Shumkonia mesophila: one gene and its partner. The protein of the gene in region 1 interacts with the protein of each later gene in a pairwise test. Links are inferred from orthologs where the notes say so. Each region holds a gene or a part of one and is shown on either strand. Other genes may lie near its edges. The genes, in order: ybgC and ODR01_RS09790.

Evidence for each region.
Region 2: the proteins of ybgC (region 1) and ODR01_RS09790 interact in binary tests that used the Escherichia coli proteins (3 or more experiments, as listed by UniProt). The link is inferred for Shumkonia mesophila from one-to-one orthologs.

Annotation. Positions count from the first base shown.
Region 1 is NZ_JAOTID010000005.1:293,808-308,416, reverse strand. The notes cover bases 5,418-8,417. They hold ybgC (tol-pal system-associated acyl-CoA thioesterase), read right to left. Parts: upstream 7,140-8,417; coding sequence 6,696-7,139; downstream 5,418-6,695. Other genes in these bases: ruvA (Holliday junction branch migration protein RuvA), read right to left, coding at 8,178-8,417; ruvB (Holliday junction branch migration DNA helicase RuvB), read right to left, coding at 7,132-8,181; tolQ (protein TolQ), read right to left, coding at 5,954-6,682; tolR (protein TolR), read right to left, coding at 5,478-5,951; ODR01_RS11300 (cell envelope integrity protein TolA), read right to left, coding at 5,418-5,478. Outside these bases: tRNA lysidine(34) synthetase TilS, read right to left, coding at 1-1,207; tol-pal system protein YbgF, read right to left, coding at 1,273-2,373; peptidoglycan-associated lipoprotein Pal, read right to left, coding at 2,530-3,048; Tol-Pal system beta propeller repeat protein TolB, read right to left, coding at 3,212-4,558; more of ODR01_RS11300, read right to left, coding at 4,561-5,417; more of ruvA, read right to left, coding at 8,418-8,813; crossover junction endodeoxyribonuclease RuvC, read right to left, coding at 8,810-9,325; ODR01_RS11265 (YebC/PmpR family DNA-binding transcriptional regulator), read right to left, coding at 9,367-10,116; ODR01_RS11260 (TIGR00282 family metallophosphoesterase), read right to left, coding at 10,370-11,191; ODR01_RS11255 (5-formyltetrahydrofolate cyclo-ligase), read right to left, coding at 11,188-11,772; ODR01_RS11250 (cell division protein ZapA), read right to left, coding at 11,988-12,323; ODR01_RS11245 (hypothetical protein), read right to left, coding at 12,328-12,585; gap (type I glyceraldehyde-3-phosphate dehydrogenase), read left to right, coding at 12,804-13,811; ODR01_RS25240 (formylglycine-generating enzyme family protein), read right to left, coding at 13,875-14,243; ODR01_RS11235 (formylglycine-generating enzyme family protein), read right to left, coding at 14,197-14,609.
Region 2 is NZ_JAOTID010000004.1:320,513-335,078, forward strand. The notes cover bases 11,610-14,566. They hold ODR01_RS09790 (acyl carrier protein), read right to left. Parts: upstream 13,227-14,566; coding sequence 12,993-13,226; downstream 11,610-12,992. Other genes in these bases: mltG (endolytic transglycosylase MltG), read right to left, coding at 11,610-11,632; fabF (beta-ketoacyl-ACP synthase II), read right to left, coding at 11,646-12,908; fabG (3-oxoacyl-[acyl-carrier-protein] reductase), read right to left, coding at 13,374-14,111; fabD (ACP S-malonyltransferase), read right to left, coding at 14,138-14,566. Also shown: ODR01_RS09730 (DUF4432 family protein), read right to left, coding at 1-459; ODR01_RS09735 (sulfatase-like hydrolase/transferase), read right to left, coding at 522-2,051; ODR01_RS09740 (carbohydrate ABC transporter permease), read right to left, coding at 2,068-2,895; ODR01_RS09745 (carbohydrate ABC transporter permease), read right to left, coding at 2,892-3,833; ODR01_RS09750 (extracellular solute-binding protein), read right to left, coding at 3,866-5,194; ODR01_RS09755 (LysR family transcriptional regulator), read right to left, coding at 5,295-6,200; gmk (guanylate kinase), read right to left, coding at 6,246-6,869; ODR01_RS09765 (YicC/YloC family endoribonuclease), read right to left, coding at 6,913-7,803; ODR01_RS09770 (sensor histidine kinase), read right to left, coding at 7,859-9,445; ODR01_RS09775 (SDR family NAD(P)-dependent oxidoreductase), read left to right, coding at 9,659-10,432; more of mltG, read right to left, coding at 10,631-11,609. UniProt on the Escherichia coli protein: Carrier of the growing fatty acid chain in fatty acid biosynthesis.

The DNA of each region.
Region 1 (14,609 bases):
GGGCGGGCAACGTCAGCCGGGCCGGATGAGGAATGGACGACCGCCGCCGGTCGGGCGCCCGGTCGAGGACCTCGGCCCACCCCTCGCGGCCGAGCGGAACCAGCATCGCATCGCCGACCACGGCGGCACCGTTGCCGGTCGCGGGATCGGCCATCTCGATGTCGAAGCGTTCGTCCCAGAAGACCCTTTCGCCCGCCCCCGCGGCGACGGGGGCCGGCAGGTGCCGGCCTTCCCGGCAGACGACGATTTCGCCGGCCCGGCGCAGCAATCGACACCGGGCCAGCGTCGCCGACGACGGGCCGGCGCCCCCGGCCATCCACGACCACAGCGCGTCGACCTTGTCGCGGGCGGCCGGGTAGGCGCCGCCGCCGACCGTGCAGAGGACGCGCGACACTGCGCCCCGCGCCGTCGCCGGCGCCGCCGCCGCCAACGCGGCCGGATCGAGCGCGGCATGTCCGGCCGGAGACAGACGGCACGCGCGGGCCAGCAGGCCGGCGATCCCGTCCTCGCCTTCCGCCCGGCGGGCGGCGAACGTTTCGGCCAACCGCTTCAGGTGGGCCATGCCGCATCCCGCTTGCGCCAAGGCCGGCAGCCACTGGCGGACGCGGACGCGCGCGTAGGCCGTATCGCGGTTCGATGGGTCCTCGACCCACGGCTGCTTGCGCGCGCGCAACGTCGCCGCCAGGCGGGCCCGTTCGACGGCGAGCAGCGGACGCAGGATGCGCACCCCCGCCGTTTCGCTGATGGCGCTCATGCCGGCCAGGCCGTGCGCCCCGCTGCCCCGCGCCAGGCGCATCAGGAGCGTTTCCGCCTGGTCCTCCAATTCGTGGGCCAGCGCCAGATGAAGGATGCCGGCCCGCCGGCACCATCCGGCCAGCAGGTCATAGCGGGCGGTTCGCGCCTTGGCCTGGATGGCAGCCAGGGGCTTGGTCCCTTCCCAGGTCAAGATCCGATGCTCGATGCCGAGAGCGTCCATCCAGTCGCCGACCGCGGCCGCCTCGGCCGTGGAGTCCGGCCGCAGCCGGTGATCGACCGTCAACGCGACGACGCGGCCGCCCTGGCGGCGCGCCCAGGCATCGGCCAACACGCAGAGCGCCATGCTGTCGGGGCCGCCCGACAGGGCGACAGCGATACGGGCGTGGCGCTCGAACGGGCCGAGCGCCGCCATCAAGGCACTGAATTCCAGGTCGGAAACGGGTCGGACCATCGCTCCACCGGGCGGATTGCCGCCGCCGAGGCCGGCGCCGGCCGTCCGCATCTACCGGACGGACACTACTTGCAGGCGTTCTTCTGGCGTTCCCGAGTGACCACCTGCTGGATGGTGCCGGGTGCGCCGGGAAATTCCTTGGTCAGCTTGTCGAAAGCGGCGCACGCTTCGCGCTTCTTGTCGAGGTTCGACAGCGACATGCCGAGTTTGAGCAGCGTGTCGGCTGCCTTCGAACCCTTCGGTTCGCGCTGGTAACCCTCGAGGAATACTTCCGCCGCCCGAACGTAGTCGGCCCGCACGTAGAAGCTTTCGCCCAGCCAGTAGTTGGCGTTGCCGGCCAAAGGGTCCTTGGGGTGGGAATCGAGAAAGGCGCGCAACGCCGCCTCGGCCTCGTCGTAACGGGCCTGCCGCAACAGCCCGAAGGCATGGTCGTATTGCTCTTTCGGCGACCCCGCCGGCAGCGCGCCGGGCTTGACGGTGGCCGATTGCGCCTGGGCTTGCTGCGCCCCGCCGCCGGTCGATGGTGCGACGGTCCCTTGGCCGGCCCGCTCGGCATCCTGCCTGGGCAGCGTTCCCAGCACGCCGGGGGGCGGCGCCAGGCCCGGCGCCGAAGAATTCGGCCGCGCCATCTGCCCGGACGACGGCGCTGTCATGGCGGATGTGCCAGCCTGGCTGCCTTCCGCCGTTTGGCGCGGCGGGGTCCCTGGCGCCTGTCCCCGGACCTCGGCTCCGCCTCTTTCGAGTTGGCTCAGGCGGAAATCCATGTCGCCGATCAGCTTTTCGAGACGCTGGTTGACCTGGTCGATCTGATGGCCGGCTTCCTCGACCCGCCCGGTCACGGCGCGCACCTCGTTCTCCAACGCGGTCAGGCGCACCTCAAGCCGCGCGTTCCCCGGCTGGTCCCCGCCCAGGCTCATGTCGGACGATGGCGCCGACGAACTGCCGGACAGCGGCGGCGGCGCCATGCCGCCCCGCGACATCTGGATGTTCATCGTCTGGATGTCGCGTTCAAGCCGCTGCAGGCGGTCCATCAGCGGCTTCAGATCGGCCTCCTGGGAAGACGCCGGAAGAGCGGCCAGGAATACGGCCGACGCCAATGCGAGCCCCAACAGACGGGCCGCTCTGATTCCACGGTTGCTCGCCGAGCGGATGACAACGCTCATCATGCTCTCCCCTGGGCCAGGTCCCTGGACCCGTTCCGTAATGACAGTTGCGCAACGCACCGGATCATGCCGCGAGTTTAGGGCAAAATTTGGGCGCCGCCCTTACCGGACATTCCGGAAAGGGCTGGCGCCCAAATACGTCATTCCGGCTTACGAAACTCAGCTTCCGGCGGCACCGGAGGTGAGGGTCGTCACCGCGCGACGGTTCTGCGACCAGGCCGCCTCGTCATGGCCGAGGGCCACCGGGCGTTCCTTGCCGTAGGAAATGATGTTGACCCGGGTCCGGGCGATGCCGAGAGCCGAGAGGTAATCCTTCACCGAGTTGGCGCGACGCTCGCCGAGCGCCAAGTTGTACTCGCGCGTGCCGCGTTCGTCGGCATGGCCTTCGACCGTGACGGCGACGCTCGGGTACTTCTGGAGCCACCCCGCCTGCTTCTTCAAGGTCGCCTGAGCCTCGGGCTTCAGATCGAACTTGTCGAAATCGAAGAACACGCGGTCGCCGACGTTGACCACGAAGTCTTCCTTCGAGCCGGCCACCGGGCCCATGCGGGCCGGCGCGGACGCGGTCGGCTGGGCAGAGCCGCCAGCCCCACTCGCCGCAGCTGACTGTTCGGGAGCTGTCTCACAACCCGCGATCAATGCCACAGCGGCAACTACTGCCAAAACTTTAAAGCGCATGTAAACATCCCCTCTTTCGGAGTACTTGGCTGACGAAGATACACACGCGAACCGTGGAGACCATCGTCTCGACCTATTCGCGTGCCGGTGTCCTGCAAATAAAAGGCGGACTTCGCGAACGCCACGAAGTCTCCTTGTCATATGGGACTATATGCCGAGGCCGTCATGGAATCAAGGGGGACCACGCTGGATCGGAGGCGTCGAGCGGCGTTACCATCTCGCGTTCGTTGTATCCTGTCAAGTCGATCGAGTACAGGCGCGAGCGGGTATCCTTGCCGTCTTTCCCCGAAGGAACCTCGCGGAAATAAATAAGAACCCGGCCGTTGGGCGACCATGTCGGCCCCTCGACCAGGAAGCCTTCGGCGAGCAGGCGTTCGGCGCCACCGTTCACGCCCATCACGCCGATGTAGAACCGGCCGTTGGCAATCTTCGTGAAGGCGATGAGGTCGCCGCGCGGCGACCATACCGGCGTGGCGTACCGCCCGGCCCCGTAACTGATCCGCTTGACGTTGCGGCCGTCGGCATCCATGACGTAAAGCTGCTGCGTGCCGCCGCGGTCCGAGTCGAACACGACCTGCCGGCCGTCGGGAGAAAAGTCCGGCGAGGTGTCGATGGCCGAATGGTTGGTCAGCCGCTTCGACACCCGGGTGCGCAGATCCATCTGATAGATGTCGGTGTTGCCGTCCTGCGCCATGCTCATGATCACCGCCTTGCCGTCCGGCGAGAAGCGGGGCGCGAAGGTCATGCCGGGGAATTCGCCCAGGATTTCCTGGCGGCCGGTGTCGAGGTCGAAGATGTAGACGCGAGGCGATCTCTGGAAATAGGACAGGAAGGTGATTTCCCGCCGGTTGGGCGAGAAGCGGGGCGTCAGGACCAGTTCGTTGCCCTTGGTCAGGAACTGATGGTTGGCGCCATCCTGGTCCATGATGGCCAGCCGCTTGATCCGCCGGTCGGCCGGGCCGCTTTCCGAGATGTAGACGAGCTGGGTGTCGAAATATCCCGTCTCGCCGGTGATCCGTTCGTAGATGGCGTCGGCGATGATGTGGGCGACGCGCCGCCAGTTGCCCGTGGTGCTGGTATAGGCGCGCCCGACCATCTGCTGTTCGGCGACCACGTCCCAAAGGCGGAATTCGATCTTAAGCCGCCCGTCGGCGAGCACGTCGGCCCGCCCGTGCATCAGGGCCTGGGCATTGATCACCCGCCAGTCGCCGAAGCGGGGCAGGACGTTCAAGGCCGCGGCCGTCTGGATGAAGGCCCGTGAATCCAAGGGCTTGAACAGGCCGGACCGCTCGAGGTCGGCGGCCACCACCTGCGAGATGTCCCGCCCGAACTGCGTCGCCTGCGGCGTTCCCCCGACAAGGTCGGTGACGGCGATCGGCAGCGGCTCGACCGTTCCCTGGGTGATGTCGATGCGCAGCTCGGCGGCGGCGTTCGTCACGCCGAGCAGACACCAAGCTGCCGCCAGTGCCCAGACCGCCTTTGCGATGAAATGTCGTCGATGAGGCGTCATGTTCAAAACATTTCCTTCGGATTGAAGTTCAACGTCATGTCTTTCCACTGGTCGTATTTCGCGGGCGGCAGCCGCAAAGGGCTGCACTTCGGATTGAGGACGGCCCGGAGTGCGCTTTCCGCGGCGGCGCGGAAATAGGGGTCGCTCTGCATGCGGGCCTGATCGCGGATGCGGGCCTCGCGCACGGTGCCGTCGGGGTTCATCGTGGTGTGGATCTCGATGATCAGGTCCTCGGCGTCCTTGGCGCCGGCCGGCAGGCTCCAGCAGCGGGCGATCTGCTGGCGCACCAGGTCGATCTCGCTGATGCTGAGCGGCTGCGACGCGTCGTAGGAGCGCGGCGGCGAACGCAGGGCCTGGGCGATCTGATTCTGGAAGGTGTCGCTGGCCTCCGCCTTCCTGTCCGGCTCCTTGCGGGTGGGGTCGGGCTTGGTCGGTGCCTGCCGTTTCAGGTCCTCGACCGTTTTGAGGACCGAGGCGAAGGTGTCGGGCGCCTTCGGCTTGCGCTTCGGCTTGGCCTGGGCGAGCGGCTCGGGCGCCAGCGCCTTCGGCTCGGGCTTGGGTTCCGGTTTCGGCTCCGGCTTGGGTTCGGGCTTTTTGGCTTCCGGCTTGGGTTCCGGCGGCGGCGGCACCACCACCGGCTCGGGCTTGGGCGCGGGTGGGGGTGGCGGTGGCGGCGCCGGCTCCGCCTTCGCCTCGGGTGGCGGCGGTGGCGGCGGTTCCGGTTTCGGCTCCGGCTTCGCTTCCGGCTTGGGAGCGGCGGGCGGCGCATTGGTCCGTTCGGCGACCGTCAGGATCTCGACCATGATCGGAGTGTCGACCATCGGCGCCGGATTGCGCAGTTCGGGCAGTCCGAAGTACGCCAGGGCGGCAACCGCGGCGTGCGCAACGCACGAAAGGGCGATGCTCCGGCGCATGTCCATTATCTGGGCGCCTTCTTCCTTGCGGCCGGAGTCTTCTCCGGCATCTGCTCGGTGATCAGGGCCACTTTGCTGAAACCGGCCGCGTTGATCGTGCCCATGACCTCCATGACCCGGCCGTAACTGATGGCGCGGTCGCCGCGCACGAAAATCCTCGCCTCGGAATTGTTGTGGGTGATGGCCACCAGGCGCGGCGCCAGATTGTCGATTTCGATCTCGGTTTCCTGAAGGAAGATCCGCCCCTGCGAGTCGATGGAGACGGCCAGCGGCTCGTCCTTGCCCGGCAGGGTCGACGCCTGCGTCTTCGGCAGGTCGACCTGCACGCCGACGGTCAGCAGCGGCGCCGTCACCATGAAGATGACGAGAAGAACCAGCATGACGTCGACCATCGGCGTCACGTTGATGTCGCTCATCGGCCGGCTCGCGCGGCGGCCGCCCAGGCGCTTCAGACCTCGTCTTGGCATCGTAACGGCCATGGTCAGTCCGCTTCCTCCATCTGCCGCGAGATGATGGCCGAGAACTCGCCGGCGAAGCTGTCGAGGCGCCCGGCATAGCGGTCCAACTCGCGCGACAGCTTGTTGTAGGCGACCACCGCCGGAATGGCGGCAAGCAGGCCCAGCGCGGTCGCGAACAGCGCCTCGGCGATGCCGGGGGCGACCACCACCAGGCTGGTGTTCTTGGCCAGCGCGATCGACTGGAAGCTGTTCATGATGCCCCACACCGTGCCGAACAGCCCGATGAACGGCGCCGTGGCACCGGTGGAGGCGAGGAATGTCATGTAGCGTTCGGCGCGGTCCATCTCGCGCGTCACCGTGATCTGCATGACCCGGTCGATGCGATCGCCAAGGCCGACCCGGCTGGTGCGCGTCCCGTTGCGCTTGGCCAGGGCGCGCCGCCACTCCTTCATGGCGGCGACGAAGACCGCCGACATGGGGTCGCGCGGATAGCTGCCGATGTTGTCGTAGAGGGCGTCGAGCGAGCCGCCCGACCAGAAGGCGGTCTCGAACTCGCTGGCCCGGGCGTTGAGGCGCCGCAGCCCGATCAGTTTTTCGAAGATGACCGCCCAGCACCAGATCGAGGCCAGCAGCAGTCCGACGATGACCACCTGGACCACGATGTCGGCGCGTACGAACAGGCTCCACACCGAAAAGTCGAGCCCGGCGACGGAACCGCCGAGGGTAACCGCATCAATTGTCGCTCTTTCCATCAATCACGTCCTGCTAACTCTCATCACGCCACGCCTCGAAGGCCGCCCGTATCCCCTGGGGAATGCGGGCCGGACGCCCCGGATCGGCGCGCTTCATACAGGCAATCCGGACCTCCATGCGAACCAATTCGTCGCCGTTTCGGCGCACGCTTTGGTTCATGTCCACCGAGGCGCCCTTGACATCGGTGACTCCGGTATGAATTTCCAGTCCGTCGTCGAGATGCGCCGGCCGCAGAAAATCGGCCGCGCACCGGCGCACGACGAAGACCAATCCCTCCTCGCCGGCCAAATGGGACTGTTCTATGCCCAGAATCCTTAACAAATCCGTACGGGCCCGCTCGGCGAACTTGAGGTAGTTGGCGTAGTAGACGACGCCCCCGGCATCCGTGTCCTCGTAGTAGACGCGCACGGGAAACACGTGGACCCCGCCGCGGACCGTGCCCACAGCCTCACTCATCGCCGGCCTCGATGCCGCTGATCAGCTCATACTGGGCCGAAGTGGGCGGCGGCGTCAGCCCCAGGTGCCGATAGGCGTTGGGGGCCAGTACCCGGCCGCGCGGCGTGCGCATGAGGAAACCCTGCTGGATGAGGTAGGGCTCGATGACCTCCTCGATGGTGTCGCGCTGTTCGGAAAGCGCCGCCGCCATGGTTTCGACGCCGACCGGGCCGCCGCCATAGTTGTCGGCGATGCAGCTCAGATAGCGCCGGTCCATGGCGTCCAGCCCCATGCCGTCGACCTCCAGCCGGTTCAAGGCGGCATCGGCCGTCCGGGCGTCGACGGCGGCGGCGCCGTCGATGGCGGCGAAGTCGCGCACCCGGCGCAGCAGACGCCCGGCCACCCTGGGCGTTCCCCGGGAACGGCGGGCGATCTCGGTCGCCCCGTCGCGGGTCAGATCGACCTTCAGTAGACGGGCCCCGCGGCTGACGATCAGTTCAAGTTCCTCGGCGGTATAGAAGACGACGCGCAGCGGAATGCCGAAGCGTTCGCGCAGCGGCGTCGTGATCAGGCCGGTCCGGGTGGTGGCGCCGATCAGCGTGAACGGGGGAAGATCGATGCGCACCGAGCGTGCCGCCGGCCCCTCGCCGATGATGAGGTCGAGCTGCCGGTCTTCCATCGCCGGATAGAGGATTTCCTCGACCACCGGGTTGAGGCGGTGGATCTCGTCGATGAACAGCACGTCGCGCGGCTGCAGGTTGGTCAGGATGGCCGCCAGATCGCCGGCCCGGACGATGACGGGACCCGAGGTGGCGCGAAAGCCGACCCCCAGTTCGCGCGCCACGATCTGCGCCAGCGTCGTCTTGCCGAGGCCGGGCGGGCCGTAGAGCAGCACGTGATCCATGGCTTCACCGCGCTGGCGGGCCGCCTGGATGAAGACCCGCAGGTTGGCGCAGGTCTGCCGCTGCCCGACGAAGTCGTCGAGGCTGAGCGGCCGCATTCCGGCCTCCGCCGTGTCGGCCGCCGCCTGCTCGGGCGCCACCATGCGGTCGACCTCGTTCATCGCGGGTGCTCCTTGGGCGCCAGCTCATTCAGGCCGGCCCGGATAAGGGCCGGCAACTCGACGTCGGCACCCAGCCGTCCGGCCGCCTGCGACACGGCGCGCAGGGCCTCCGAGGCGCCGTAGCCCAGGTTGACCAGCGCCGAAACAGCATCCGCGGTATTGCCGGCGGCCGCGCCGCCCACGCCCGAACGGGCGAAGGCGGCCGTCCCGTGGGCTGCCGCGCCCAGCGCGATGGCGCCGACCTTGTCCTTCAATTCGCTGGCGATGCGTCCGGCCAGCTTGGCGCCCACCCCCGGCGCCCGGCTGAGCGCCGTGCGGTCGGCGGCGGCGACGGCGTGAAGGATCTCCTCGACGTCGAGCGTCGAAAGGATCGACATGCCGACCTTGGCGCCCACCCCCTGCACCTGGGTCAGCAGACGGAACCAGTCGCGTTCCGCCGCGTCCATGAAGCCGTAAAGATGGATATGATCCTCGCGGACATGGGTTTCGATCACCAGGCTGGCCGGCTGGCCGTCGGCCAGGCGGGCCAGGGTGCGGCCCGAACAGAACACCAGGTAGCCGACGCCGCCGACGTCGATGACCGCCCAGTCGTCGCCGCGCGAGTCGACGCGGCCGCTCAGCTTGGCGATCATAGCGTCGCCCCCGCCGGCCGCGCGCCCTGGGCGAGCCGAAGCGTGGTGGCCCGGTGGTGGGCATGACAGATGGCGGCCGCCAGGGCGTCGGCGGCGTCCGCCGTTTTGGTGGCGCTGGTGGGCAGAAGGATGCGCACCATCATCTGGATCTGTTCCTTTGCCGCGTGGCCGGTTCCGACCACGGTCTTCTTGATGAGGTTGGGCGGATACTCGAACACCGGCACGCCGCAGCGCGCCGGCACCAGGACCACCACGCCCCGCGCCTGGCCAAGCTTCAAGGTCGACACCGCGTTCATGTTGACGAAGGTCTCCTCGACCGCGGCCTCGGCGGGACGGAATCGCTCGATGACCTCGATCAGGCCGTCATAGAGGGCCGACAGCCGCTCGGCCAAAGGCATGCGACTGTCGGTGACGATGACGCCGTCGGCGATATGGCTGAGCCGGTTGTCCCACGCCTCGATCACGCCCCAACCGGTAATACGAAGCCCCGGGTCGAGTCCCAAGAGTCGCAAGGGTTTCAAAAACCTCCTCCAGTCGCGAAACGGCGTGTCGATCAGGCGCTGAGCCGCTCCATCACCTCGTCATCGACGTCGAAGTTGGTCGACACCCGCTGGACGTCGTCGTTGTCGTCCAGCACGTCGAGCAGCTTGAAGAGCGTCGACGCGGCCTGTTCGTCGATGGGAACCGTGTTCGTCGGCTTCCAGTCCAGGCGGGCCGATTCCGGCGTTCCGAAGCGCTTCTCGAGGGCATCTCGCACGGCGCTCAGGTCATCGGGCGCGCAGGCGACGAGATGGCCGGCCTCGTCCGATTCCACGTCCGTCGCGCCGGCCTCGAGCGCGGCCTCGAACATGTCTTCGGCCGACGCGGTGTCCTTCTTGTATTCGATGCGGCCGATGCGCTCGAACATGAAAGACACGCTGCCCGTCTCGCCCAGGTTGCCCCCGTGCTTGCTGAAGGCGGCGCGAATTTCCGAGGCGGTGCGATTGCGGTTGTCGGTCAAGGCCTCCACGATCACCGCCACGCCGCCGGGACCGTACCCTTCGTAGCGGATCTCCTCGTAGTTGGCCGTGTCGTCGCCGCCCGCCCCGCGCTTGATCGCGCGCTCCATCGTATCCTTGGGCATGTTGGCGGTGCGCGCCGCGATGATCGCCGAACGCAGCCGGGGATTGGACTCAGGGTCGGGCATGCCGCTGCGGGCGGCCACCGTCAACTCGCGGATTAGCTTGGTGAAGACCTTGGCGCGCTTGGCATCCTGTGCGCCTTTCCGGTGCATGATGTTCTTGAACTGGGAATGACCCGACATAAACCGACACACCCCTTATTTGCCGAGGGACTCGGGCGCTTGTACCATATGTAGTGGAAGAACGCACGGATACCGTGCTTTGAGCTATCAAAGCAATATGGCAAGATTTGGGCGTGCGGCAAAGGACCGAATCGCTCCACCGCTTATTCCCCCGGGCACCGAAGCCCGAGAGGGTGGATGCGCCCAAAGTCCGCGTTCTCCACGCCTTGTTCGGCGACAGATTACGATACGGCGCCAGCGCCGCCAAGACGTCTCATGCGAGATGTCGCGCCGGCGTCTGCGACAACCGTCCGCCCAGGCGCAGCGGCTCGATGCCGACGGCCAGGCCGGAAGCATCGTCGGTCTCCACCAGAACGGCGCAGAGCGTGGCCTCGCCGTGGGCGGGCTCCAGCCGATCGGTCGGCAGCACCTGGGTCAGGCGGGCCGTCGCCGTCCGCTTTTCCATGCCGATCACCGAATCATAGTCGCCGCACATGCCGACGTCGGTCAGGTATCCGGTGCCGCCGGGCAGGATCTGGGCATCCGCCGTCGGCACGTGGGTATGGCTGCCGACCACCGCCGACACCCGGCCGTCGAGAAAATGCCCGAGCGCCATCTTTTCGCTGGTCGCTTCGGCATGGAAATCGACGAAGATGGCATGCGCCTGGGCGCCCAGCCGGCATTCGTCGACCACGGCGCCGAGCGCGCGGAAGGGATCTTCGATGGCGTGCATGAACAGGCGGCCCTGGACCTGCGCCACCGCCACCCGCCGGCGGTCGGGCAATTCGTAGACATCGACCCCCCGCCCCGGCGTGCCCGCCGGATAATTGAGGGGGCGCAGAAGCCTGGGCTCGCTGTCGATGAAGTCGATGATTTCCCGCTGGTCCCACACATGGTTGCCGGTGACGATGACATCGGCGCCGGCCGCGAACAGCGCCTGACAGATTTTTTCGGTGATGCCGAAGCCGTGGGCGGCGTTCTCGCCGTTGACGATCACGAAGTCGACGCCGAGATCCTGGCGCAGGTGGGGAATCTGGCGGCAGACGAGATCGCGCCCCGCCCGGCCGACGATGTCGCCGATATAGAGAATTCTCATGGATGCGCAGTCCTGAATGCCGTTTCCTCGGTGACCACCCAGTCCAGCCGGGCGTCGGTCGGGCCGTGGGGCACGGTTTCCACTTCCTGGCAGGAATAGCCGATGCCGACGGCCTCCACCCTGCCGCGGTCGCGCAGCAAGGGCAAGGTCCTGTCGTAGTATCCGCCGCCCTGCCCCAGGCGATAGCCCTGGCGGTCGAAGGCCAGCAGCGGCACCAGCAGCAGGGCGGGAATGCCCTGCTCGGCGGTGGCGGCGGGTTGCCTGGTCCGCAGCGGCCCGCCTTCGAGCGGCTGTCCCGGGCCCCAGCGGCGGAAGATCAGGGGTTCCCCCGCGGCCTCGACGACCGGCAGCAGGCAAAGGGCGCCCAGTTCATGCAGATGCGAAAGCAGCGGGCCGACGTCGGCCTCGTCGCCGACCGGCCAGTAGGCGGCGACGGCGATGCCGGGCCCAAGGCCGAAACCGCCGGCGATGGTCAGGAAATTGGCAAGGATGCGCTCTCCGGCGGCGGCCCCCGGGGTGGCGCAAAAAGCCTGCCGTCGGCGCCTCATCTCGGCGCGCAAATGCGCTTTCTGCTGTTTCATGGACGTCGGGGGAACCGGGACCGGAGGCATGGAGGACATGAGGTGGGCGGTGCCGCTACAGCCGTTGGCCGAAGAATCCTCCGTGGCCTGCTCGCGCAGGTGGGTGACCATATACCGGACCCACGGGTCCGGCAGGGACAGTCCCCTAGAGAATCGAAGTAGCCCCAGGGATGTCGTGGCCTGACGTGCTTCGCAGCCGCCGCCCACCCTAGTATCTAGGCGCCTTTGAGGCGCGCGGCAACTCCTTCGATGCGTTGGGCCAGCGAATCCATGGCGGCACCGAGGTTTTCCTCGGCGTCGAGACGCACCGTCGCGGCGCGATCGCCGGCCTTGAGCGATTCCACCTCGGCATAGGCGTCCGACAACTCGTCGGCGATCACCAGGCCCGCCATCACCAGCAACTGGGCATCGCCGACCTGCCCGACCGAGGCGACCAGTTCGTTGATCCGCCGATCGACATAGGCGGCCAGCCGCGCCAAGTGGGCTTCCTGGCCGTCCTCGCAGGCGATCTGGTATTTGCGACCGTTGATGGAAACGGAAACGTGCGCCAACGCCCTACTCCTCCAGAACCGCTTTCAACCGCGAGATGACGCTGTCGAGCCGATGCGACACCTCCTCGGTGGCGGACCGGACCTGGGCGTTCTCGCTCTGGCTTTCGGTGAGGGCCCGCTTCGCCGCCAGCAGGTCTTCCGACACGTCCTCGCGGGTGGAGGCACGGGTCGCCGCAGCCGTCTCGATTTCGGCCACGGCCCTCTCAAGTCGCTCTCGCGCCCGTTGGATGCGCGATGGCGCGGGGATGGATGAGTTGCTCACGGACTCCAGAATAGGCATCCCCCCATAACGCCGTCAACCGCCGTTTCTCTCAAAAAATCCATTGACTGGGGAGGTCAATGGGGTAAAGGTTCGGCCGAATTCTGCGCCGCAGCCGCCCCGCGGGCGAATGAGTGTGACCCGCCCGAGGGCCTCGCGTCTCCCCCGTATCGTACGGCGAAACGGGTGTTCAATCCGAACCCAAGCTATGGAGAAGGAAGATGGCAGTCCGCGTTGCAATTAACGGGTTTGGCCGCATCGGTCGCTTGGCCCTGCGTGCCCTGATCGAGTCCGGGCGCAAGGATGTCGTGGTGGTCGGCGTCAACGACCTCGGGCCGGTGGAAACCAACGCCCACCTCCTGAGGTACGATTCCGTGCACGGCCTGTTCCCCGGCGAGGTCAAGGTCGAGGGCGACACCATGAACGTCGGTCAGGGCCCGATCAAGGTGACCGCCGAACGCGACCCCTCCAAGCTGCCGTGGAAGGAACTCGGCGTCGACATCGTCTGGGAATGCACCGGCATCTTCACCGCCAAGGAAAAGGCCCTGGTGCATCTGGGCGCCGGCGCCTCGAAGGTGCTGGTTTCGGCGCCCTCCTCCGGCGCCGACGCCACCATCGTCTATGGCGTCAACCACAAAGTCCTGACCGCCGCCCACAAGATCGTCTCGAACGCCTCTTGCACGACCAACTGCCTGGCGCCCGTCGCCTATGTCCTCAATAAGGCCATCGGCATCGAAAAGGGCTACATGACGACGATCCATTCCTACACCGGCGATCAGCCGATCCTCGATACCCTGCACAAGGACCTGCGCCGGGCCCGCGCCGGCGGGCTGTCCATGATCCCGACCTCGACCGGAGCGGCGAAGGCGGTCGGCCTGGTGCTGCCGGAACTGGCCGGCAAGCTGGACGGCTCGTCCATCCGGGTGCCGACCCCCAACGTTTCGGTGGTCGATCTCAAGTTCATCGCCAAGAAGGCGACCACCAAGGACGAGATCAACGCCGCCATCAGCGCCGCCGCCAACGGCGAACTCAAGGGGATTCTCGCCGCCAACGACGCTCCGCTGGTGTCGATCGACTTCAACCACAACCCGCACAGCTCGATTTTCGATCTGACCCAGACCCAAGTGGTCGATGGAACCCTCGTCCGCGTGCTGTCGTGGTACGACAATGAGTGGGGCTTCTCCAACCGCATGGCCGATACCACGCTGGCCATGTCGAAGGCCGGTTGATCGGGTCTTCGGGGTAAGCAGTTCGGGGCGGGGCCTTCCGGGGTCCCGCCCTTTTCGTATGTCCTATGGCTGGTTGGCAGGAAGCGGGGATGGCGACGCCGTCAACGTCCGCGCGACCCGTAGCCCCGTACTGCCGTGCCGAAACCCCGGGCCCACCCACCGACTGGCTGAACGCAGATCCATGGGGTGATTGATCCAGGACCCACCACGCCGGACACGGGCTTCACAATCCCCACCCGTCAACCACACACGGCCGTCCGATGGCGCCCCCCGATAGCCTTGATGCGAACAGTCCTCGGTCCATTCCCACACGTTGCCTATCATGTCATACAGTCCGAAGGCATTGGGCCGGAAACTGCCGACGGGAGACGTTGTTTCCCAGCGATCATGTCCTTCCGCCAGCCCAATGCAGCAATACCTGGCGGCCCCCATAGTTGGCGTGTTCCCGGCCGAGACTCTCGCCCCACGGGAAAAGCGTACTGGTGCCGGCCCGCGCCGCAAACTCCCACTCGGCCTCGCTCAATAGCCGGTATTCCACGGCGGCCTTGATGCTCAGGAGGCGGACGAATTCTTTGACGTCGTCCCAATCCACGTCTTCCACCGGATTCAGGCTTCCCACGAAACGACTGGGATTGGTCCCCATGACCGCAAGCCATTCGGCTTGGGTCACTTCGTATTTTCCCACGGCGAAGGGCTCCGCAATGACGACACGATGAGCCGGCCGCTCCGCAGCATAGTTCCCGTCGCCCATGACGAACGAGCCGGACGGAACGATCACCATTTCGGGGCATTCGGCGC
Region 2 (14,566 bases), on another replicon or contig:
ATCGATGATGGCGAAGCCGCTGCCCCCCGCCTCCGCCTCGATGCGGCGGGAGAGCCTGAGCAGGCTGCCGCCGTAGCGGCCCTGGACGATTTCCCCCTCGCAGAAGAGAAGCGGTGGCGAGACCGCCCAGTCCTCGCCATGGGCGGTGAGCCGCGCCGGGGTGACGGGCAGGTCCCCGTGCAACGGCGCCTCGTCCGCCGAGCGGCGGATCGAGTCGAGGCCGCAGGTCATGAGGAAGCCGGAGAGTCCTCCGCCCAATCCGGCGCGGCCGTCGGCTGGGGAATCTTTCACGGAGGGATGGCGAAAGCCCGACGGCGCCTGCCAGGCAAGCGGCACGCCGCGCCACGACGCCAGCCCGATGTCCAGCGAGCGGTCGACGAGCACGACGAAGTCGAGGCCGCCGCCCGTCGAAAAGGCGAGGACGCGCACCCCGTTCTCGACCCCGTCGTTCAGGGTCATGGACCGCACGCTCGCCAATTGGCGGAGCGTACCGACGAGGGGGCTGAGCGCCGGCATGCCGCTCACGCCATCGCCGTGGCCCGCGGCAGGTCCAGGCGGGCGAACGCCTCGGCCGGCGCGTCGTTGGCGCGCATCAGGCGGGTCATCAGGTCGAGGAGCCGTTGCTCCTCGGGGCCGTTGCGGAGCGGGTTCTGCTGTCCGGGGTCGGTTTTCAGGTCATAGAGCCGGGTATCGCTTTCCAGCAGGGCGCCCGGGCCATAGTTGTTGTACATCGGCGAGCGCTCGATGACCGGCACCTTCAGCAGTTTGGCCCCCTTGGTGAAGGCGAAGCCGTCGGAAAGGCTGGCCAGCGACAACTCCTCGGGCGTGAAGAACGAGAAGATGTGGGTGGGCATCACCGTATACTGGTAGATCTCCTGCGCCGCCAGGTCGGCCGGATAGCGATGGTAGGTGTAGCGGCCGTCGGTGACGTTGACGGCACCGCCGAAATAGCCGAACAGGGCGCCTTCCCGCCGTACCTCGTTGCGCCGCATGCCGAGCAGCGAGAAGCCCTCCATGTCCGGCTCGGGGGCGAGGCCGAACAGGTCGAGGAAGGTGGGCGCGATATCGATCGTCTGGCTGAGCGCGGATGTGCGCGTTCCGGCCAGTTCCGGCGCGCGGGGATCGTGAATGAACAGCGGGATGTGGACGATTTCCTCGTACATGTTCATCCGGTTCTTGGCCCAGAAGTCGTGCTCCCCCAGCAGGAAGCCGTGGTCGGTGGTGACGACGAGCGCGGTGTCCTTCCACAGGTCATGGCGGTCGAAATAGTCGAGCAGCTGGCCCATCAGGAAATCGCACATCGACATGATGGCGTAGTAGTTGGCCCTCAACTCCTCGCATTCGGCCGGCAATTCGTCGACGCGGCCGTAGCGGGGCCAGTCGCGTACCGGCCCGTTCCAACCGGTCTCGAACGGCTTCTTGAAGCGGGCCGGCGCATGGAACGGCTCGTGGGGGTCGAAGCATTCGATCTGCAACAGCCAACCGTCGGCCTCGCGGTTGCGGTCCAGGAAATCGAAGCCGTGGGCGAAGCACTTCACCGAGGGAAAGTCCTTCTCCTCCTTGATGAACTCGCGATTGACGGCGTTCCTGGCGAAGTACGTCCGCCGACCCGCCGCGAACTGGCGGGCATGGTACATCTCGCGCAGCCTCTCCCAGTGCGGCTGTACCATTGCCTTCCAGGCGTCGCCCTCCTGGCCGCGCACGAACTCGTAGGAATCGTAGCGGTTATGGTAGGTGGCGCCGCCGTCTTCCCAGTAGTGGAAGTGGTCGGTGACGAGGTGGCTGTAGACGCCGGCGCCGCGGTGCAGCAGTGCGGGGAAGGCGTCGTCGAACGGCTCCAGCGGCCCCCAGCTGCGGTGCAGGAAATTGAGGCGGCCGGTCAGCATGTCGCGGCGGGCCGGCATGCAGGGCAGGCTGCCGACGTAATGGCGCTCGAAAGCCACCGAGCGCTGCGACAGGCGGTCGAAATTCGGTGTCGGCACGCGCCCGCCGCCGTAACAGCCCAGCAGATGTCGGTTGAGGGAATCGAACAGGACGAAGACGGCTTTCATGAAGGCAACCCCGCTCCTATTTGATGGCGCCTTTGGTCAGGCCCGAGACGATGAACCGCTGCCCGATCACCAGCAGCACCAGGGCCGGGACGATCGACAGCGCGGCGCTGGCAGCCATTTGCGTGTACTGGATCTCGTACTCCTGGGCGAACTTGGCGATGGCGACCGGGACGGTGGCCGTCTGCTTCATGGTCAAGTTCAGGGCGACGGCGAATTCATTCCACGAGAACACGAACGTCAGCACGCCGGTGGCGGCCAGCCCGGGACGGATGATCGGCACCACGATCCTGCTGAGCACGACCGGCGTCGAGGCGCCGTCGATGCGGGCCGCCTCGATCAGCTCCTGGGGCACGTCGCGTACGAAGACGCCCATCAGCCATAGGGCCATCGGCAGGTTGAGCGTGGTGTGGGCGAGGATCAGGCCGGTGAAGGTGTTGTCCAGGCCGACGCTGCGCGCCATCGTGTACCAGGCGCCGGCCAGCGCGATCGGCGGAATCATGTGGAAGACGATCGTCCAGCCTAGGAAGGAATGCAGCACCCACGGATGCCAACGCATGCGGTACAACGACCACGCGGCCGTGGTGCCGATCAGCAGGCAAAGCGCCGTCGAGACGATCCCCACCAGCAGGGAGTTGCGGTAGTTCAGCAGGAAGTCCGAGGTCTTGGAAAACAGCACCTCGGTGAAGTTCATCAACACCGGGGAAAAGGCGAATTCGCCCATCAGCAGCGAAATCTGGGTGCGGAAGCCCGCCGCCACCACCCAGGCCACCGGGAACAGCACGACGACGGCGGCGGCCACCAGTACCGCGTGACCGGTCAGCCGGGGAAGGCTCAGGCGCCTCATGCCATGCCCTCCCGCTTCCGGCGGGCATTCAGCGCCACCACAAGCAGCAGCGAGACCAGGAAGATGACGGCCACCCCCATCGCCGAGCCGTAGCCGACGCGGTCTTCGGTGAAGAAGCGCTGGTAGAGCGTGAAGCTGATGACCTCGGTCGCCGTGCCGGGCCCGCCGCCGGTCAAGAGGTAGACCTCGTCGAACACCTTGAAGGCCAGCACCAGGCGAAACGCGAACGTGACCACGATGGTCGGCACCATCAGCGGGATGGTGACGTAGCGCAATTCCTGCCAGCGGCTGGCGCCGTCGATCTGGGCGGCCTCGTAGACGTCCTGCGGCAGCGATTCCAGGCCGGCCAGGAACAGCAGGAAACAGAACGGCGTCCAGTGCCAGATGTCGACGACGATGACCGACAGAAGTGCCGTGGCCGACGACCCCAGCCAGTCGTGCGGCATGAGGCCGAACATCCCGATGAGCTGGTTCACCGGGCCGAAGTCGAAGTTCAGCATCAGCTTCCAGATGGCCCCGATGACGATGCCGGGGATCAGGATCGGCAGGATGAAGATGGTACGGTAGACGACCCGGCCGCTGCCGAGGCGGCTGCACAAAAGCGCGAGGGCGAAGCCCAGCACCATCTGGCCGGCCACCGCCGAGACCGCGAAGATGATGGTGTTGACGAGCCCGGCCCGAAACAGCGGATCATTCGGAAGCGCCTCGTAGTGGTCCGTTCCGACCGGCTGCCAGACGGCCGACGCACCGACCCAGCTGACTTCGTGGAAACTCGTCGCCACCAGGTTCACCAGCGGCAACACGCTTAAGCCCAGCATGAACAGCAGGGCGGGCGCGAAGGTCGCCCAGCGCCACGCCCGATCGTCGAGAAGCGAGCCGCGCTTCCCGCTCCTCGCCACCGCACGCGGCTCGCCGATCGGCATCGTCGTTGCCTTCATGGCTCGCGTTCCATCGGCCGCGATGGCCTGATTCAAGCCCGGCCGGTCTTGTAGCCGTGCTTGGCCATGATCGCCTGAATCTCGTCCGCCATGCCGTTCAACGCTGCGGCCGGCGCGACTTCGCCGCTGATCGCCCGGTTCAGCCCGAGGTCAAGCACGGCGATCACCTCGCTGGCTTCCGGGAACTGGTAGATGTTCACCGCGTGGGGCAAGGCCTTGGACAGCGGCTTCATCCAGCGGTTGACGCGCTCTTCGGCCATGGGGTCGCTATAAGGCGCGGCGCTGATCGGAATGCCACCGGACTTGGCGTAGTGAAGCTGGGCATCCTTGGTCTGGAACCAGCGCAGGAACTCGACGGTGGCGCGCTTGCGGTCGTCGGTCACGTTCTTCGAGACGCCGCCCAACCAGTGGCCGAGGGCTGGCGCGGTCGGCAGTCCCGGCAGATGGGGCGGCGGCGCGAACTCGATCTTGTCGACCACCGCAGACTTGTTCTTGTCGTCCATCTGCGAAGCCGCGGCGATCACCACCATGACGTGGGCGGCTTTGCCGGTCAGCACGTTCTGGATGACTTCCGCCTGATCCATAGACGCCGTCTGCGGGTGCCCCGCCTCCTTGGCGAGATGGATGTAGTATTCCAACGCCGCGACACCAACGTCATTGGCCAGCGTGACCGTGTAGTCGCCGGCGTTCTGGTCGCGGAAGATGTCGCCGCCGTGGCCGTAAAGGTACGGATAGAAGTCGTAGGACACCGTGTGCGTGCCGCGTGCCCCGCGCTGCACCATGCCATAGCGGCTGGGCGGACGGTGCAGGGCCTTGGCGTTGGCCTCCAGCTCGGCGAAGGTCTCCGGCTCCTTCAGGCCGGCCTCCTTGTACAGGTCGCCCCGGTAGTAGAGCATGGGCACGTTCGGCTGGACCGGAATGGACATCAGCTTGCCGGCCGGCGTCATGGCCCGGGTCTTGGGATCGAAATAGATGGTGTTGCCAAGCGTGTAGACGTCGGGGTCCAGCTTGAAGCCGGGGTCGATGTCGGAAATCGCCTCGACGAAACCGCCCGCATACATTTCGGCGAACCAGCCGGAGTTCATGATCAGAAGGTCGTACGAGCCGGTGGTGGCGCGTACCGAATTGCGCTGCTTTTCCAGCGATCCGGCAAACGGGTTGACGTCCAGTTCGACCTTGTTGCCGGTCTCCGCCTCGTAGCGCACGACCGTCTTGCGGAAGCTGTCGAACCACGGGGACTGGTTGATGACGATGGTGATGGGAGCGGCGGAAGCGGCCCACAGCGGACGGCAGGCGAAGGCCATGGCGGTGGCGCCGGCACCCGCAAGCGTCTGGCGGCGCGTCAATCTGAAGGTGTCCATGTGAATTCTCCCTGGTGCATTTTTGGGAGAAGACGTGGCACCCTTTTGCCATGCATTCAAATGATTTGTTTGGTAATTGCGATAGCTGAAAGTTATGGCATCAATTCTTGGGACGCGCGGCGCAGACGATCCGCAACTCGGCGATGATCGCCGTCGCGGCCGGCGACAGCCAGCCATCCTTGCGGCTGATGAGCCCCGCCTCCCTTACCGCGGAGATCCTTGGCACCTTGAGCATCGCAATGTCTTGCCCCTCGCTCCACTGCATGGTCGTCGAGCCCAGGAAGCTGAGCGCGTCGGACTCGCGGAGCATGTTCAGGATGAAGGCCATGGATTCCGTCTCGACGACGATCTGCGGCAGCGGCAGGTCGAGGGCCACGAAAAGCGCCTGCAGCCGGCGGTGGGACCGGGTGTTCCGGGGCGGCAGGATCCAGGGAAACTCGAGCAGCTGGCAGGGCTCCGGCTCGTTCTGCCGGGCCAGCGGATGGTCCGCCCGGCAACAAGGGCCCAACTCGTCGGCCGTCAGCCGCTCGATCGCCAGGTCCTGGGAGAGCTCCCGCAACGGCAGTTCTGCGACGACGAAGTCCAGTTCGCCGCGGCGCAGCGCCCGCAGCAGGACGTCGTCATATCCGCCGACGACGCGGGCCCGGACCGCCGGATTGGCCATGACCGTGCGCGCGAGGCTGACCGGCAGATGACGGCGCAGCCAGGCCGGCCCGGCGCCGATCGACACCGTGCCGACGGCGCCGCGGCGCAGCCAGTCGATCTCGCTCATGGCGTCCTGCACCTGGACGTTCACCGTCTCGGCATGCCGAAGCAGGCTCTGGCCGAATTCGGTCAACTGGACCCCGCGCGGCAGCCGGTCGAACAGCTGCACGCCAAGCTCCTCTTCGAGTGCCCGGATGCTCTTCGTCAGGGTGGGCTGGGCGACGCCAAGATCGGCGGCCGCGCCCGTGATGTTGAGCGATTTGGCGACCGCCAGGAAATACTCGAGCTGACGAAGGTTCATCCGAGTCCCCCCATCGTCCTGAGACCGCGACGGATCGGAGCGAACTCAGGCGTCGCGGCACAGATGCGAAACGAAGGCCGGCAGGTCCAACTGGCGTTTGCGCCGCAGCCGTTCGGCGGCCAGGATGGCCTGCACGCCGGCCACGCTCTCTTCCACCACCCGATTGATGACGATGTAGTCGTAGGCTTCCCAGTGGCTCATTTCGGAGGCCGCCTTGGCCATCCTCCGGCGCACCACCTCGTCGGAATCCTGGGCCCGGGTCTTGAGCCGTTTTTCGAGCTCGGCGTGCGACGGCGGCAGGATGAACACACTGACGAGGTCGGTACCGGCATTGTGGGCCAACTGCTGGGCGCCCTGCCAATCGACGTCGAACAGCACGTCCGTTCCCTCGCGGAGCGCCCTCTCGACCGGGGCCCTGGGCGTGCCGTAGCGGTGGTCGAAGACCTCGGCGTATTCCAGGAACTCGCCGGCCTCGACCATCTCTTCGAACCGGCTGTCGGAAACAAAAATGTAGTCGCGCCCGTCGACCTCTCCCGGACGCGGCGAGCGCGTGGTCGCCGAAATCGACAGGATCAGGTTGCCCTCGCGCTCCAGCAACAGGCGCGAGATCGTGGTTTTGCCGGCGCCGGAGGGCGAGGACAGCACCAGCATCAGGCCGCGCCGGGCCATGGGCTCTTTCGGCGCCGCGTCGCCGAGACCGGCGGGGCTGGGGCTATTCAATGTTTTGCACCTGTTCGCGCATCTGGTCGATGACCGCCTTCAAGGCCAGCCCGCAGCGGCTGAGATCCATGTCCGGAGACTTCGAGCACAGCGTGTTGGTCTCGCGGTTGAATTCCTGGCACAGGAAGTCCAGCCGCCGCCCCACCGCGTCCGTCTCGCGCAAGAGCGACCGGCCGGCCGCCAGATGCCCCCTCAGCCGGTCCAGTTCCTCGCGCGGATCGGCCTTGGTCATCAACAGTGCCGCCTCCTGCGCCAGCCGCTCCTCGGAAAGGGCGGGCAGATCCTCCAGAAGGGCCTTCACCTGGCTGACCAGGCGTTCGCGGATGGCTTTGGGCTGGGCGGCAACCACCGCCTCGGCTTCGCGGCACAGCGCCTCGACCTCGTCGAACTGGCCGCCGACGATCTCGGCCAGGTGGCGACCCTCGTCGCGACGGGCCGCGTGCAGCGAATCGAGCGCGGCGTCGAGGGAGGCCAGAAGTTCGGCATCCATCGCCTGCTGGGCCTGCTCGTCCACCTCCTCCTCGGCCGTCTCGATGACGCCGCGCAACGCGAGAACCCCTTCCGGACGGGGCGGCGCGGCGTTGGGAATCCGCCGCTGAACCTCGGCGAGAAGGCCGATGACCTCGTCCAGGGCGGTGTGGTTGATGCGGAACCCCGCGCCGCGGACGTTCCATTGCAGCGACAACGACAGCGAGACGTTGCCCCGGCGGAAACGGGCGACGACCCGCTCGCGAATGGGCGGGTCGAGGCGGTCGAAACCATTCGGCAGCCGGCTTCGCACATCGAGGCCGCGGCCGTTGACGCTTTTGACTTCCCAGATCCACGAGCAGCGGTCGTTCTGCCCTTGGGCGCGGGCGAAGCCCGTCATCGATGAAATGGCCACACAACCTCTCCAGCACCGGCCCCTGCGGCCCCCGTTATATCGTCCGCCACCGGGATCAACAAGCGGCCGTGGGAACGGCGGGGGCGGGATGGGCCTCGTCGGCCTTGTTCCCGGTCTCTCCCGAGACCGCAAGGGTGAATTGGAAGGCGGTGCCCGCGTCCACGCCCTCGACCAATTCCAGACGGCCGTTGTGGGCCTCGACGATGGACCGGCAAATGGCCAATCCCATGCCGAGCCCGTCGCCCTTGGTGGTGACGAACGGCTCGAAGATGGACTGGCGGAGGTCGGACGGAACCCCGCGTCCGGAATCGCGAACGGTCACCCGTACCAGATCGTCGCCGCACCGGGCGGTCGAGATGATCACCCGGCGGGACGATGGCGCGTTTTCCCGGGCCGCCTCGACGCCATTGCGCGCGAGGTTGAGAATGACCTGCTGGATCTGGATCTTGTCGGCGGTCACCGGGTCAAGCGCTGTCGCCAGATCGAGAGCGACGGCGACGCCATGGCATTGCGCCTCGGCCTGCAGAAGATCGACCGTCTCGCGAATGGTGGCGTTGATGTCGACCGGCGCCTTCTCGGGTTCCACCTTCTGGACGAAGGAGCGAACCCGGCGGATGACCTCGCCGGCGCGAAGTGCCTCGGCCGCCGCCCTCTCCATGGCGTCCAGCACCTCCTGGGTCACCGTATTGGTTTTCCTGAGCCGCGCGATGCTCCCCCGCACGTAGTTGGAAATGGCGGTCAGCGGCTGGTTCAGCTCGTGGGCAAGGCCGGTCGCCATCTCCCCCATCGTGCTGACCCTGGAAACGTGGGCGAGTTCCGCCTGCAACCGCCGCGCTTTTTCGTCCGCCTCGCGGCGTTGGCGCGCCATGGTCACCAGGGCGATGCCGAGCTCGCCGATTTCGTCGCCGCGCTGTTCCGGCAACGACACGTCGAAGGCGCCGCGACCGATCTGGCGGGTCAGCACCACCAGCTTCTCGATCGGGCCGCTGATTCCACGTGCCACCGCCACGCTGAACAGAATCCCCAAGGCGGCGAAGACAAATGCCGCGATGCCGCTGACCGTCAGCAGCCGGGTCGTTCCTTTTTGATGAATTCCTTCGACCAAGGCTTGGGTCGTCGCAATGTCCGATTGCACGTCGGTCAATAAAAGGCCGACGGTCACACCGCCCAGAATCCGCGCACCCTCCGCGACGGGGACCGAGACGCTGAGGCGGTCGCCCTCGATCAAGGTGACGCTGTGGCCGAAGGACAGCACCGCGGTCATCTTATTGTCGGGCACCCCCGGGAAATCGGCGACGACCGTGTCTGAGCCATCCACGACGATGCCCCGGGAGGCGTTGAAAACGCGGACATGGTCGACGCCCCGCCGGCCGCGGGCGGACAGAACGAGATCGCGCACGGCATCCCATTGCTGGCGGGAAAGGGGGTCGGTCAGGGATTCCGAAAGGAAGACGGCCACGCCCTGGGCGCGCCGTTCGGCCTGCTTCAACAGCGCCGCCGCCATCGCCGCCGAGTTCGACTCGCGCGTCTCGTCCATCGTTTGGCGGAACTGCACGAAGAGCAAAGCCGACAGCACAACAACCAGGGCGGCGATCAGGCCGATGATCGCCATCGTGACGCGCGTATGGAGGCGAACGATCATTCACCTTATTCCGTTGCCGGCAGGGTTGAACCGCCGGGTCTTGCCGTTCGCAAGCGCGACATCCTATCCCCGACCGTGCGCCGGCCGACACCCCGGATTTTCCCCACTGTCGATACCGGTCCGCCTTCGGCCGCCCCTTGTCGATGTTTTCTTCGTCGTTTCCGGCCCCCGGATCTTTTATCCTGACGGCATCCCCGCCGCAACGAAAGGGCCATGGTGAGAAATTTTTCGTCTCCGCGATCCATCCTGATCACCGGCGCCTCGAATGGCATCGGCGCCGCGCTGGCCACCGGCTACGCCGCCCCCGGCGTCTTCCTGGCGCTCGCCGGACGCAACGCCGACCGCCTGGAGGCGGTGGCCCGGCAGTGCCGGGAGCGGGGCACGGATGTGGCGGTCAAGGCCATCGAGGTGGTCGATCGTGCCGCCATGGCCGCCTGGATCGAGGGCGTCGACGACGCTCATCCGCTGGACCTCGTCATCGCCAATGCCGGAATTTCGGCCGGAACCGCGCGCTCGACCGACCCCGTGGAAAAGGTCCGCGAGATCTTCGCGGTCAACGTGGACGGGCTGCTCAACACCCTCGATCCCGCCATCGCCCGCATGCGCCCGCGCCGCCGGGGACAATTGGCCGTGGTCAGTTCCATTGCCGGTTTCCGCGGCCTGCCCGGCACCACCGCCTACGCCGCCAGCAAGGCCGCCGTCAGAAGCTACGGCGAAGGCCTGCGGGGCTCGCTGTGGGAGGACGGCATCGGGGTGTCGGTCATCTGCCCGGGCTTCGTCGTTTCCGGCATGACGGCGGTGAATCCCTTTCGCATGCCGTTCATCATGGGGGCCGACAAGGCGGCCGGCATCATCCGGCGTGGCCTTGCCCGCGACAAGGCCCGCATCGCCTTTCCGTGGCCGATGTACGTCGTCGTCTGGCTGATGAGTGTCCTGCCCCCGGCCTGGACCGATCCGCTGTTCCGGCGCCTGCCGCGCAACCCGTAAAACCGGGTGTATTTCGGCATCTCGTATTTTGGGGACACCATACTTCGTATTTTGGGGACACCATACTTAATTCGATTTCACCGCTCATTGCCCGGAATGGCAATGTCTTTTCGCGAATTAAGTATGGTGTCCCCAAAATACCCGCCGAAATACCCCCGAAATACCCGCCGGCGCCTGCCGCGCAGCCCCTGAGCCGCGTCAGCGGGGATCGGCCGGCCCGGGCGTTTCCTGGTCGCGCAGTTTGCGCCAGCGGGCGACGTTGCGGTTGTGTTCGTCCAGTGTCCTGGCGAACGCGTGCCCGCCGTTGCCGTCGGCCACGAAATAAAGGTCGTCGGTGTCGGCCGGATTGAGGGCGGCCACCACCGAGGCCCGGCCCGGATTGCAGATCGGCGCCGGCGGCAGGCCGTCTTGCGCATAGGTGTTGAACGGAGAGGGCGTCTTCAGGTCCTGGCGCATCAGGGGGCGCCCCAGGGCCTCTTTGCCGCCGGTGAGCGCGTAGACTACCGTCGGGTCGGACTGCAGCCGCATACCCTTCTTCAGGCGGTTGACGAAGACCGCCGCCACCCGCGAACGTTCTGCCGGCACGGCGGTTTCCTTTTCGATGATGGAAGCCAGGATGACCGCCTCGCGCGGCGAGGAAAGCGGCAGGTCCGGCCGGCGTTCCACCCACGCGCGGGCCAGGATGTCGTCCATGGCGCGGGCCATGCGTCCGACCATCTCCTGGCGGCTGTCGCCATGGGAATAGTGATACGTCTCGGGCAACAGCGTTCCCTCGGCAAGTGCCCCGGCGATGTCGCCGACGAGACCGTCGGCGGCAGTCAGTTGCGCCGCCACCTGGGCCACCGTCGCCCCTTCGACCAGGGTCAGGCGCCGCACCACCGTTCGACCGCTTTCAAGGAGCGCGATGGCGTCGCGAACGCTGATCGCCGCCGGAAACGCGTATTCGCCGGCCTTGAGGCGGCCGTCGGCACCGGTGATGTTGGCCCCCGCCTCGAAGACCGTGGGGTGTCTGATGACGCCGGCTGCGGCCAATTGGGCGGCGATGGCGCCGAGGCCGGCCCCTTTCGGGATCACCAGCGTGGCCGGCGCCGCCAGCGGTCCCGGCCGCACGAACTGGGCATAGCCCCAGGCGAGCACGCCGCCGCCGGCCAGCAAGGCCAGAAGAACCAGGGAAACCAGGAGGAACGCGATGCGGCGCATGCCGCCTTACATTCTAGCTGAATGCCTTGAAGATGATCGACGCATTGGTTCCGCCGAAGCCGAAGGAATTGGACAGCACGGCGTTGATCTTGCGTTCCCGGGCCTTGTGGGGCACCAGGTCGACTCCGGCAGCGGCGTCGCTGGGATTGTCGAGGTTCAGCGTCGGCGGCGCGATGCTGTCGCGCATGGCGAGGATCGAGAAGATCGCCTCGACCGATCCCGCCGCGCCCAGGCAGTGGCCGACCGCCGATTTCGTCGACGACATGGAAACCTTCTTCATGGCCTCGCCGAACAGGCGCTTGGCGGCGCCCAGCTCGATTTCGTCGCCCAATGGCGTCGAGGTCCCGTGGGCGTTGACGTAATCGATGTCGTCGGGCGTCATGCCGGCCCTTTTCAAGGCCATGGCCATGCACCGATAGGCGCCGTTGCCGTCCTCGGCCGGCGCCGTGATGTGGTGGGCGTCGCCGGTCAGGCCGTAGCCGACGAACTCGGCATAGATGTTGGCGCCCCGCTTCTTGGCGTGCTCGAGTTCCTCGAGAACGACGACGCCGGCGCCGTCCCCCATCACGAAACCGTCGCGGTCGCGGTCCCACGGCCGCGAGGCGCGCGTTGGCGCGTCGTTGAAATGGGTCGACAACGCGTTGGCCCGCGAGAAGCCGGCCACGCCCAGGCGGCAGATGGCGGCTTCCGCCCCGCCGGCGATCATGACGTCGGCGTCTTCCCACATGATCATGCGGGCCGCATCGCCGATCGAATGGGCGCCGGTCGAACAGGCGGTGACGACCGCGTGGTTCGGCCCCTTGAGGCCGTATTTGATCGAAACCTGCCCGGACACCAGGTTGATCAGGCTGGCCGGGATGAAGAACGGGCTCAACCGCCGGACGTTGCTCTCGACGATGACCGCCCCCTTGGCGATCTCGGCCAGGCCGCCGATCCCCGAGCCGATCGACACGCCGGTTCGACAGCGGTCCTCGTCGGTTTCGGGCTTCCACCCGGAATCCTCGATCGCCTGCGTCGCCGCCGCCATCCCATAGAGGATGAACTTGTCGACCCGGCGGGCGTCCTTTGGCTCCATCCAGTCGTCGGAGGTGAACAGGCCCTCGGCCGTCGGTCCCTCGGGAACCTGGCCGGCGACCTTGGCCGGAAGGTCCGAAACGTCGAAATTCTCGATGGTCCGAATGCCCGACTGCCCTTGAAGCAAACGATCCCAACAGGGTTTCACCCCGCACCCAAGGGATGTCAGGAGCCCAATTCCGGTGACGACGACACGTCTCATGACGGTTGCGGTTCCGTTATTGTGGGGGAGTGGCGAAAAGGACATGCCCGGCAAGGCCGGGCTTCGCGCCTCCCTAGGAAGGATCTACTTGTGCGCCTCGATGAAGTCGATGGCGTCCTTGATGGTCAGGATCTTTTCGGCGGCGTCGTCGGGGATTTCGCAGTTGAATTCCTCCTCGAACGCCATGACGAGCTCAACCGTGTCCAGGCTGTCGGCCCCGAGATCATCGATGAAGCTGGCATTCTCGGTCACCTTCGTCTCTTCGACCCCGAGATGCTCCACGACGATTTTCTTCACGCGATCACCAACATCACTCATCGGTAAATTCCTTGCCTGTTCCTCATTGAATGCAATGACCCGGCCGCTTCCCGCAAAGTCCCCACAGACCCCTTGGGCGCCGGCGACGGCCCCTCTCGTAACACACTTTTTCCGCCTTTGCCAACACCCAGCAAAGGCGCGGTATTCCTAGATCATGGCCATGCCGCCGTTGACATGCACGGTTTGCCCGGTGACGTAGGCGGCCTCGTCGCTGGCCAGGAACGCCACGGCGGCGGCGACATCCTGGGGCGTGCCCAGACGGCCGCCCGGGATGCTGGCCACCAAACGCTGCTTCTGCTCGTCGGACAGGGCATCGGTCATCGGGGTGGCAATGAAGCCGGGGGCCACGCAGTTGACCGTGATGCCGCGCGAGGCCACTTCCTGGGCCATCGACTTCGACATGGCGATCATGCCGCCCTTCGAGGCCGCGTAGTTGACCTGGCCGGCGTTGCCCGTCACCCCAACGATGGAGGCGATGCCGACGATGCGCCCCGAGCGCTGCTTCATCATCGGGCGAAGGCAGGCCCGCGACAGCCGGAACGCCGCCGTCAGGTTGACGTCGAGCACCAGTTGCCAGTCCTCGTCCTTCATGCGCATGGCCAGGTTGTCGCGGGTCAGGCCGGCGTTGTTGATAAGGATGTCGATGCGCCCCATCGCCTTTTCGGCGTCGGCCACCAGCTTGGCCGGGGCCTCGGGATCGCTTAGGTTCGCCTCGAACAGATGGGTCCGTCCGCCCAACTCCTTGGCCAGCGCCTCCATGCCCTCGCGGCGCATGTCGGTCAGGCCCAGCGTCGCCCCCTGCCCGTGCAGCAGGCGGGCGATGGCCCCGCCGATGCCGCCGGAGGCCCCGGTGATCAACGCGCATTTTCCGGAAAAGTCGAACATGGCTTCCCTCTCCCCTCGTCCGTTCGTCACAGGGTCTTGACCAGTGTCTCGATGTCCTCGGGCGTGCCGACCGCCATCGCCGCCAGATCGCGGTCGATGCGCCGGGCCAGCCCGCTCAGCACCCTGCCCGCCCCCACCTCGACCAGAGTATCCACGCCCAGCGCCTTCATGGCCAGAACGCTCTCGCGCCAGCGCACCGTCGACGTCACCTGCTTGACCAGCAGGCGGCGGATCTCGGCGGCTTCCTCGACCGGCGCGGCGGTGACGTTGGCGATCAGCGGCACCACCGGGGATTCGATGTCGGCCCCCGCCAGGGCCTCTTCCATGATCTCGGCGGCCGGCGCCAGCAGCGAGCAATGGAACGGCGCGCTGACCGGCAGCATCACGCACTTGCGGGCGCCCTTCCCGCCGGCGATGGCGACGGCCCGCTCGACGGCGGCCAAGGCGCCGCTGAC